Regions from separate parts of the Microbacterium sp. 69-7 genome, predicted to be linked through region 2. Evidence: predicted binding sites of a transcription regulator. Region 2 holds the regulator's gene; the other holds the start of a gene.
The links. Region 2 encodes LexA, which represses DNA repair genes until DNA is damaged. Its sites were predicted from a motif close to TCGAACANNTGTTCGA; they were not measured.

Region 1 (5,549 bases), on a different contig from region 2:
GAGCCGGAGGCGACCGTACACGACATGCCCCAGGCGTTGACCACCTGCGTCGCTCCCGGGCTGGACCAGGAGATCGTCCAGCCGGCGACCGCGCGAGAAGCGCTGACGGAGAACTCCGCCACATAGCCGTCCTGCCACGCGCTCTGCAGCATCCAGGTGGCGGAAACCGGTGCGGAGCCCGGGGACGGGAGGGACGTGGGCGTGGGCGACGACGTGGGCGTGGGCGACGGCGTAGGCGTGGGCGTGGGCGACGTCCTGGGCGTGGGCGACGGCGTAGGCGTGGGCGACGGTGTCCGGGTGGCGGACGCGGTCGGCGATGGCATCGGGGTGGCGGACCCGCCGGCGAGCACCGGCGCGAGCGCGGCGAGCTTTGCTGTCTGCGGCGTCTTCCAGTCGTCCGCGACGAGCCCGCCGGTATCGCCGCTGTTCGGGTTGAACGACCAGTAGCCGAAGCTCAGGCCGTTCGTCCCCAGGTAGGACACCAGAGCCCTCAACCATTGGGCGTCACTCGTCGTCTCGAGCTTCGTGCCGAACTCCCCGACGAAGATCGGCGCGGAGCCGGTGCGGGCCAGATATCCCCAGTTCGCGTCCCAGACCGACGGCAGGTTGGCGGGGTAGTTCGGCGCCGAGAACCACGACTGCCCGTACACCGAGGCGGGATACTCGTGCGGCGAATAGACGACCCGGTTCGATGTCGCGAACACCACGGGCTTGGCGCCGGCATCCTTCAGGCCGCCTCCCCACCAGGTCGTGCTGGCATCGTTCTGGCGCTCCACGCCTTCGACGATGATCAGCAGTCGGGGGTTGGCGGCGAGCACGGCATTGCCGGCGCGCGTCGCCGCCGCCCACCAGTCGCGGGAGGTATCGCCGCACCCCCAGCAGGCGGAACCGTGCGGCTCGTTGTGGAGGTCGGCGCCGACCACCGTCGGGTCATCGCGGTAGCGGTTCGCGAGCATGACCCAGTCGTCGATCCAGCGCTTCTCGCTGTAGGTCGAGGTGTACCAGAGCTCGGACTGGCCCGACGACTCGATGCGGTGACGGTCGAGGATGACGCGCAGCCCGTGGGCGCGCGCCTTGGCGATGACCGCATCCATCAGCTGCAACGGCGTCAGCGCGACCAGGTCGGGATTACGCGAGGCGTCGATGGACGATGTCGTGGATGCCGCGAGGCACTGGTTCGAGTACGGCAGTCGCACCGTGTTGAACCCCATGGCCGCGATCTGCGCGAGGCCCTCGTCGAGGGTGATCGACCACAGCCCGTGCGGCGCGCAGTTGGGAGTCTCCAGCCCGAACCAGTTCGCCGCTTTGATGGTGACGGTGCTTCCGTCCGCGGCGACGATGCGCGAGCCCGAGGTGTGCCACCACCCGTCCGCAGCGGCGTGCGCCGACAGCGGGGCCACGGCGCCGACGGCCAGCACCGCGCTGACGGCGAGCGCCGCGATGCTCATGAGGCGGCGGATGCCGAGGGGACGACGACGATCGCGCATGCGCATTCCTTTCGATGCCAACTGCGGGGGTGGTCGGCGTCTCGCGACAGGTGGCATCGTCGACGATCTCGCCGCCCCCAGAGTAGCGACCCGGCGCTCGCCGCGTCGCCGCTGGTCCCCAAACGCTTGCTCGACCATGGCCCAACACGCTTCCCATATTAGAACATATGTTCTATACTCGGATCATGAACATCGACACCGACCTCGAGCCGGACCCCGGCTTCTGGGCGGACATCGTGGCGATCGAGTCGTCACTGCCGCCGCGCGATCCCGTCGCGCAGGTCACCGATATCGCCGCGGTGGTCGCCGTCCACACGGCGGAGCAGTACGCCTGCGTCGCCGCCGCGCGAAGCGATGCGATGGCCGCCGCGGCACCGCACGCGTGCACCGACGACATGATCGACCGGTCGCTGCGACTCGAGCTGGCGGCGGCGCTTCGGATCACCGAGTACGCGGCCGGCGATCTGATGGCCCGCGCGACGGCGTTGGTCGAGCGCTACCCGGCGGCATGGGATGCACTTCACGGGGCACGCATCACCGACCAGCACGCACGTTTCCTCGTGGACGTGCTCGACAGCGTCGATCCCGCGATCGGGTCGCGGCTGATCGATGACGCGGTGTCGCTGGCCGAACGCCTCCCCGCGGGAACCTTCCGCCGCCGGCTGCGCGATCTGGCCACCGCGGCGACCGCAGAGGCCCTTGCCGACAAGCATGCGCGCGCCGTCGACGAGCGGCGGGTGTCCGTCGCCCCCGCGGGCGACGGCATGTCCCTCCTGACCGCGTATCTGCCGAGCGTCGAGGCCCACGCCATCTTCGACCGCCTCACCCGCATGGGAAAGGCCATCGCGGGCCATCGAACCGGTCGTGGCGGGGCGGATGCCGCGCTGGCGACCCCCGGCGCCGCGCCCGCAGACGAGGTTCCGCCCGACGAGCGAACGCTCGACCAGGTACGCGCGGACATTCTGGGCGATCTGCTCATCGACGGTCGCTGCGACGGCCACGCTCCGGCTGTGGCGGGCATCCGTCCGACAGTCGTCGTGACAGTGCCGGTGCTGTCGCTGCTCGACGATTCCCGCGCGGCGTCCGAGCCGGCCACCGTCGAAGGTGTGGGTCCCGTTCCGATCGACCAGGCACGACGACTCAGCGGCGGCGCCACGAGCTGGCTGCGCGTTCTGACCCACCCCGAGACGGGCGCGGTGCTGTCGGTCGGGCGCCACCGCTACGACCCGCCGCCTGAGTTGCGTCGGCTCGTCAGGTGGCGGGCGGAACGGTGCATGGCTCCGGGCTGCGTCATGCCCGCCTCGCGATGCGACATCGACCACACCGTGGCCTGGTTCGACGGCGGGAACACCTCCGCCGACAATCTCGCACCCCTGTGCGCCGGGCACCACACGGTGAAGCATCACGGCGGCTGGACGGTGGTGCAGCTCCCCGACAGCGGCGGTGTCGTGGAGTGGACGTCGCCGTACGGCCGGCGCTATCTCGTGGAGCCCGAACGACGCATGCCGGTGTTCCGAGCGGCGGAACCCTCAGAGCGCGCAGCGCCGTCGGACGACCGCGCGGCACCGTTCTGACCCGCACACGCCACACGCACGTGTGCGCACGTGCGCCACGCGGGCGGCTCGCGCGGGCCCCTCGAAGAGCGGTGCGAGCGGTGCGAGCGACGGTCAGCGCGCGGCGAGGCGGGTGACGGCCTCGGCGGCCGAGACGAGCGTGCGTTCGCCGGAGCGACGATCCCAGAGCTCCACCTCACCCTCGGCGGCGCCCCGGCCGGCGATCACGATCTGCGGCACTCCCACGAGCTCGGCGTCGCCGAACTTGACGCCGGGCGAGACCTTCGGTCGATCGTCGTAGAGCACGTCGAGACCGACCGCATCGAGATCCGCCGACAGCTTCTCGGCGAGTTCGAAGGCCGCGGCATCCCGCCCCGTCGCCACGACCTGCACGTCGAACGGCGCGACGGCTGCGGGCCAGATGAGGCCCTTGTCGTCGTTGTTCAGCTCGGCGATGATCGCGAGGATCCGCGTGACGCCGATGCCGTAGGAGCCCATCGTGACGGTGACGAGCTTGCCGTTCTCGTCGAGCACCTTCAGCCCCAGCGCCTCGGCGTACTTGCGCCCCAGCTGGAAGACGTGACCGATCTCCATGCCGCGCGCAAGCTCGACAGGTCCCGAACCATCGGGCGCCGGATCGCCCGGCCGCACCGTTGCGACCTCGACGTAGCCGTCGGCGGCGAAGTCGCGTCCGGCGACGAGCGAGTGCACGTGCTTCTGATCGATGTTCGCACCGGTGATCCAGCGCGTGCCGTCCACGACGCGGGGGTCGAGGACGTAGCGGATGCCGGTGGCTGACTCCTCGCCCAGGATCGCGCCCTGGGGAGACCACGGCCCGATGTACCCCTTGACCAGCAGCGGGTGCTTCTCGAAGTCCTCGGGCGTGGCGGGCTCGACCTCGGCGGGCGCGAACGCCACCTCGACGCGCTTCTCGTCGACGTCGCGATCGCCGGGGAGACCGACGACGACGAGCTCGCGGCTGCCGTCGAGGTGTGTGAGCGCGAGGACGACGTTCTTGAGGGTGTCGGCGGCGGTGTACTCGCCGTCGAGCACGGCGTTGGTGTGCGCCACGAGCGTCTCGATCGTGGGCGTGTTCGGGGAGTCGAAGATCACCGGCTCGCCGAACCCGTCGAACGCGATGGGCTCGGGCGCCAGGGTCTCGAACGCCTCCACGTTGGCCGCGTAGCCGCCGGCCGAACGCACGAACGTGTCCTCGCCGATCGCCGTCGGGTGCAGGAACTCCTCGCTGCGCGAGCCGCCCATCGCCCCGGCATCCGCCTGGACGATGACGTACTCCAGCCCCAGCCGCTGGAAGATGCGCTCGTAGGCGTCGCGCTGCGCCATGTAGCTGGTGTCGAGCCCGGCGTCGGTGTAGTCGAAGGAGTACGCGTCCTTCATCGTGAACTCGCGGCCGCGCAGGAGTCCCGCGCGCGGACGTGCCTCGTCGCGGTACTTGTCCTGAATCTGGTAGATCGTTAGGGGCAGATCCTTGTACGAGCCGTACAGGTCCTTGACCAGCAGCGTGAACGCCTCTTCGTGCGTCGGGGCGAGCAGGTAATCGGCGCCCTTGCGGTCCTTCAGACGGAAGATGCCGTCGCCGTACTCCTCCCAGCGTCCGGTCGCCTCATAGGGGTCGCGCGGCATCAGTGCCGGGAAGTGCACTTCCTGTGCGCCGGCGGCCGCCATCTCCTCGCGGATGATGTTCTCGATCCGCGACTTGACCCGCAGCCCCAGCGGCAGCCACGCGAAGATTCCCGGTGCCTGGCGGCGGATGTAGCCGGCGCGCACGAGCAGGCGATGGCTCGTGACCTCGGCATCCGAAGGGTCTTCGCGAAGCGTGCGGAGGAAGAAGTTCGACAGACGGGTGACCACGAGCGTCAAGCCTAGTCCGCAGCCACCTCACCCGACCGCCCTACACTGGCCGGGTGCCGCACCGCCGCTCCCGCTTCGTCGCTCGATCTCTGCGCGGTGAACTGGCCGCGTCGCTGTCTGCGCTGCGACATCAGCTCGCTCTGCCGGACGGATACCCCCGTGACGCACTTGCCGAGGCGATGGCCGCCGCGGCACGCGTCTCGACGGATCCGACCGCGACCGGCCTCGCCGATCTCCGCGATGTCGCCTTCCTCACGGTCGACCCGGCCGGATCGACCGACCTCGACCAGGCGCTGCACCTGGAGCGCACCTCGACGGGCGCCGTCCTGCACTACGCGATCGCGGACGTTCCGGCATTCGTGGCACCCGACGGCGCGCTGGATGCCGAGACCCGCCGTCGCGGGCAGACGCTGTACGCGCCGGACGGACGGATCCCCCTGCACCCGGCGGTGATCAGCGAGGACCACGCGTCCCTGCTGCCGGGCGTGGACCGACGCGCGTACGTGTGGCGGTTCGTGCTGGACGAGGGCGCCCGCCCGACGGAGACGACCATCACCCGCGCGATCGTGCGGTCGCGGCGCCAATGGTCCTACTCCGAGGCGCAGGCGGCGATCGACGCCGGCACTGCCCCCGCCAC
Region 2 (5,549 bases):
TTCCTCGATGCCGGCATCACCCGCTTCCTGGCGCTGCGGGGCGACCCGCCCGCCGGCGTCGGCGAGGACGACATCGTGGTCGGCGATCTGGAGTCGGCCGCTCAGCTCGTGCAGCTGATCGGCCGGGTGCAGGCGGAGCGCTCGCCGTATCGCGAGCGTGAGATCCCGGGGCTTCCGGGAGCCGTGCAGGTCACCGACGGCGACCGCGTCGAGATCGCCGTCGCGGCGTTCCCGAACGGTCACCCGCGTTCGCGTCACCGCTACGAGGACATCGACGCACTTCTGGCCAAGCAGGCCGCCGGGGCGACGTCCGCCCTGACACAGCTCTTCTTCCACGCCGACGAGTACCTCGACTTCGTCGAGCGCGCCCGCGCCGCCGGGGTCGTCATCCCGATCGTGCCCGGGATCATGCCCATCACCTCTCCGGGGCGACTGCGCCGAGTGCTCGAGCTCACCGGGGATGCGCGCCCCGACTCCCTCGCCGCGGCGCTCGAGTCGGCTCCGGATGCCGCCGCGCAGCGCGCCGTCGGCCTCGCCCATGCCGCCGACCTCGCGCGGTCCGTTGTCGCCGGCGGCGCCGACGGCATCCACCTCTACGCCTTCAACAACCACGACACCGTTCTGGGCGTGCTGCGCGCCGCAGAGCTGATCCCCGAAGCGAGCCCGTGACGCCGTCCGCTCAGTCGGACGACTCGTCCGCCGCCGCGCGGCGAAGACCCCAACGACTCCACGCGCGGCGAAGAGCCGCCGCCCGCGCGGACTGACCGGCGAGCCACGCTCCGGCGGCGACGGCGAGAGCGATCGCCAGAGCTGCCCCGGCGGCGCCGACCGCCGCCGACACCAGCTGGTCGTAGACGGCGGCCGCCGCGGCCGGCGTGAGTGCCGTCCCGGTTGCGGCGGACGATACGGCCGCCCGGCCCGCCGCGGCCGCGATCAGCAGCGCTCCGAGGCCCGCGGCCGCCGCGAGCGCGGCCCGCCGCAGGGCGTTCAGGCGTCGCCGCGCGAGCGCGATCCCGCTGAGGAACAGGATGACGGTAGCGACCGGCATCCACCATCCCACCGTCACGCCGAGCGCATATCCCGTTCGAATGGCGGCCAGGGCGTCTCCGGAGCCGATGACCACGACGTGATCGACGGAGGGGATGAGCGTCGCCCACGCCACGCCCTGCGCGCTCAGACGTTCCTTCACGCCCGCCACCACGGCGCCGACCTGGATGCCGAGTCCGGCCTCGGTCTGCACCACGACGCCGGAGCCATCGGAGGTCGCGGCGAGCGTGAGCGCGCGGTGAGACTGTCGGAGAAGCTGTTCCCACAGTGCCCCGAAGCCGTCTGAGCGGATCGCGTCGGCGATCGTGTCGTGCACGAGAGTCTGCGCGGCGGCGGCGGCGGGCGCTTGCAGCCGCCGCAATGCGTCGGCCGCGTCGGCGGATGCCGCGATCAGCCCGTCCTGCACGGCGGTCGAACGGGCCAGCGGTGCACGCGTCGCGGTGAACGCGTCTTCGTCGACCAGCTGCACCCGCGCCCAGACGCTCAGGATGGACAACGGGAGGCAGACGACGGCCAGGACGATCGCGACGGCCGATGCGAGGGCGCGCCCCCCGCGACATGATCAGATCGCGCGCAGGACGGCCACGACGCGACCGAGGACCACCGCGTCGTCGCCGAGGATGGGCTCGAAGGAGGAGTTGCGGGGGAGCAGCCACGTGTGGCCGTCCCGCTGCCGGAAGGTCTTCACCGTCGCTTCGCCGTCGAGCATCGCCGCGACGATGTCGCCGTTGTCCGCGGTCGGCTGCGATCTCACGACGACCCAGTCGCCGTCGCAGATGGCGGCGTCGATCATCGACTCGCCGCTGACCTTGAGCATGAACAGGTCGCCCTTGCCGACGAGCTGGCGGGGGAGGGGGAAGATCTCCTCGACCTGCTGGTCTGCCGTGATCGGCACGCCCGCCGCGATGCGCCCCACCAGAGGGACCAGTGCCGCATCGCCCACGGCCGGAACGAGGTCGGCGGGATTCTCGGCGGCGGCACCCGGCAGATCGATGAGGACCTCCATCGCGCGCGTCTTGCCGGCGTCGCGGCGGAGGTAGCCGCTCAGCTCCAGCTGGTTGAGCTGGTGGGTGACGCTGGACAGCGACTTCAGGCCCACGGCATCGCCGATCTCGCGCATGCTCGGCGGGTAGCCGTGGCGCGCGATGGAGGTCTGGATCACCTCGAGGATCTTCAGCTGCTTGTCGCTGAGGTTCTTCCGCCTGCGTGTCTGAGGCTTCTCGGCCATATCGCGCGCTCCTTCGATCGCGTCCCCGGAAGGCAGAGCCTTCGAATGTCGGAGGTTGGTGATGGGGTCGTCTTGTCGAAACCGTATCCGGTTTTCGCACGGTCGGACGGCACGCGTGCGCGTGTCGGATTCGATTCATCTGCGAGAACCGTATCGCTTGACACTCGAACACTATCGAAGATAGATTCGGAACAGAGATTCGCATCCGGCTCTCCCGGCCGAGAGGCGGATGCGAATCTCGACTCGAATCTTCGAGGTGACGCTCTCACCCCCGACGCCGCGGCGCGGGACACGTCTCAAGGAGGAACCCATGACCACGATCGACATCCTCGGCGCCTCGCCCCGCGGCCGTGTCATCGCGGCGGCCCCCGCCACCCGTCTGCGCCTGACGGTTCGTGGTCGCCGGGTGCTCGCCTTCCTCGCCTCCATCCCCGTCATCGTCGCGCTCGGTATCGGCATCGTGTCCGGCGGCGGCGCGCTGGCCTCCAATGAGGGATCCTCGGGAGTCACGTTCACCCACGTCACGGTTCAGCCGGGCGACACGCTCTGGTCGATCGCACGCGCGGTCGCACCTGACGTCGACCCGCGCGACGCCGTCGACGCGATCGTTCGACTCAACGCCTTGGACTCGGGCAGCCTCGATGCCGGACAGAGCATCGCGATCCCCGCCGAGTACTCCGCCGGCCACTGATCAGCCTCGTCCGCTCATCACGGCGACCTCTACGATGGTGAGGGTGAGCGTTCGACTCGATGACCTTCCCCTCAGAGACGACCTGCGCGGCCTGACGCCCTACGGCGCTCCCCAGGCTCCGCTGCCCGTCGCGCTGAACGTCAACGAAAACACGCATCCGGTGCCCGAAGCGGTCGCGGACGACATCCTCGACAGCATCGCCCGTGCGCTCCGGGAGGTGAACCGCTATCCGGATCGCGAGTTCACCGCCGTGCGGGAGGGCTTCGCGGACTACCTGGGTCATGGCCTGTCGGCCGCGCAGATCTGGGCGGCGAACGGATCCAATGAGGTTTTGCAGCACCTTCTGCAAGCGTTCGCCGGCCCCGGTCGGACGGCCTTCGGTTTCGCACCGACCTACTCGATGTACCCGCTGCTCACTCGTGCCACTGGCGCGACGTACGTGAGCGGGACGCGCGGCGTCGACTACACACTCGCCCCCGAAGACGCGGCCGCTCAGGTCGACCGTGCGCAGCCGGATGTCGTCTTTCTGTGCGCGCCGAACAACCCGACCGGAACGCCACTCGGACTCGATGTGATCGAGGCCGTCTATGACGCCGCACCGGGCATTGTGATCGTCGACGAGGCCTACCAGGAGTTCGCGCCCCGCGATTCCCGGTCGGCACTGACGCTGCTGCCCGATCGGCCGCGGCTGGTCGTGTCTCGCACGATGAGCAAGGCCTTCGCGTTCGCCGGCGCTCGCGTCGGCTACCTCGCGGCCGACCCCGCCGTCATCGATGCTCTGCGTCTGGTGCGGCTTCCCTACCACCTCAGTGCGCTGACGCAGGCGGCGGCATCGGCCGCGCTGCGTCACGCGCCGGCGATGCTCGCGATGGTCGACGAGATCGTCGCTCAGCGCGACCGTATCTCCGCGACACTCGACGCGCTCGGCTACCGCCCCTTCGAGAGCTGGACGAACTTCGTGCTCTTCTCCGGTGTGGAAGATCCTGCGGCGACGTGGCAGGGGCTCTACGACCGCGGCGTTCTGATCCGCGATGTCGGCATCGCCCACAGTCTGCGTGTCACGGCGGGCACCGCGGAGGAGTCGACGGCGTTCCTCGACGCGCTCGCCTCACTCGGCCCGGGCGGTTCCGGCGCGCACTGACGGTGAACGCCGGGGTAACACGCCGGGCCGGCGCGCGGGCTCTCGGTAGACTCGGCTCATGAGCACCCCGGCCCCCCGCACGGCATCCTTGCGACGCGCGACCAGCGAGTCCACGGTCGAACTCGATCTCGACCTCGACGGCACCGGGCACAGCAGCATCGACACCACGGTGCCGTTCTTCGACCACCTGCTCACAGCCTTCGCAAAGCACTCGCTCACCGATCTCACCGTGCGCGCCTCGGGAGACACCGACATCGATGCGCACCACACCGTCGAAGACACCGCGATCGTCCTGGGTCAGGCGATCCGTCAGGCGCTCGGCGACAAGAGCGGCATCTCGCGCTACGGGGATGCGCTCGTTCCCCTGGACGAGGCGCTGGCCCAGGCCGTGGTCGACATCAGCGGGCGCCCCTATCTGGTCCACACCGGGGAGCCGGTCGGGTTCGAGCACCATCTCATCGGCGGCCACTTCACCGGGTCGCTCGTGCGTCACACGTTCGAAGCGCTCGCTTTCAATGCCGGTCTGACGATGCACGTCACGGTGCTCGGCGGACGGGACCCGCACCACATCGCCGAAGCCGAGTACAAAGCGTTCGCGCGGGCCTTCCGGCAGGCGAAGGCGCTCGACCCCCTGGTCCACGGCATCCCCAGTACGAAGGGCGCCCTATGACCGACGCCACCGCAGGGCTCGAGGCCGGTACCCGCATCGAGGAGCGGCCTCTCGTGGCTGTGCTCGACTACGGGTCGGGCAATGTCCACTCCGCGGTGAAGGCCCTCGTCGCCGCGGGAGCCGATGCGCGGCTCACGGCCGATCGTGGCCTGATCCACGACGCCGCAGGTCTGGTCGTACCCGGCGTCGGAGCCTTCCGGGCCGTGATGGAGTCCCTGCGCGCCACGCGCGGCGACGAGATCATCGAACGTCGTCTCGCCGGAGGTCTGCCGGTGCTGGGCATCTGTGTCGGCATGCAGGTGATGTTCGAGCACGGTGTGGAACGCGGTGACGACACCGAGGGGCTCGGCGAGTGGCCCGGCGCGGTCACCGAACTCGACGCGCCGGTGCTCCCGCACATGGGCTGGAACACGGTGCGGGTGGGCGAAGGCTCGACTCTTTTTCGCGGCCTGGAGCACGAACGGTTCTACTTCGTGCACTCCTACGCCGCCCAGCACTGGTCGCTCGAGGTCACGCGGCCGTTCCGTCAACCCGCCCTCACGTGGTGCGACTACGGCACGCCGTTCCTCGCCGCCGTCGAGAACGGACCGCTGTCGGCGACGCAGTTCCATCCCGAGAAGAGCGGCGAGGCCGGCATCCGGCTTCTCGCGAACTGGATCTCCTCGCTTCCGCAAGACCTCACCCGCACCCGGTAGTAGTCTCTCTGCTTGTGTGTCCTCGTGTCCGCGCATGGCGGGCACTGAACCCTTCCTGGAGCCATGAACGATTTCGC

Region 1: BGN98_RS12880 (HNH endonuclease signature motif containing protein) is a predicted target of LexA. The motif match lies at 1,647-1,662, and genes of this name have one in related genera.

The regions. Positions count from the first base shown of each region.
Region 1 covers NZ_MKRU01000101.1:6,015-11,563, reverse strand. Annotated here, with positions in the region: gene BGN98_RS12885 (cellulase family glycosylhydrolase) at 1-1,487, opposite strand, end outside; gene BGN98_RS12880 (HNH endonuclease signature motif containing protein) at 1,673-3,061, shown strand; gene BGN98_RS12875 (proline--tRNA ligase) at 3,155-4,912, opposite strand; gene BGN98_RS12870 (RNB domain-containing ribonuclease) at 4,966-5,549, shown strand, end outside.
Region 2 covers NZ_MKRU01000007.1:9,087-14,635, forward strand. Annotated here, with positions in the region: gene BGN98_RS00840 (methylenetetrahydrofolate reductase) at 1-669, shown strand, start outside; gene BGN98_RS00845 (hypothetical protein) at 680-1,543, opposite strand; gene lexA (transcriptional repressor LexA) at 1,610-2,275, opposite strand; gene BGN98_RS00855 (LysM peptidoglycan-binding domain-containing protein) at 2,586-2,966, shown strand; gene BGN98_RS00860 (histidinol-phosphate transaminase) at 3,001-4,107, shown strand; gene hisB (imidazoleglycerol-phosphate dehydratase HisB) at 4,166-4,777, shown strand; gene hisH (imidazole glycerol phosphate synthase subunit HisH) at 4,774-5,472, shown strand; gene priA (bifunctional 1-(5-phosphoribosyl)-5-((5-phosphoribosylamino)methylideneamino)imidazole-4-carboxamide isomerase/phosphoribosylanthranilate isomerase PriA) at 5,536-5,549, shown strand, end outside.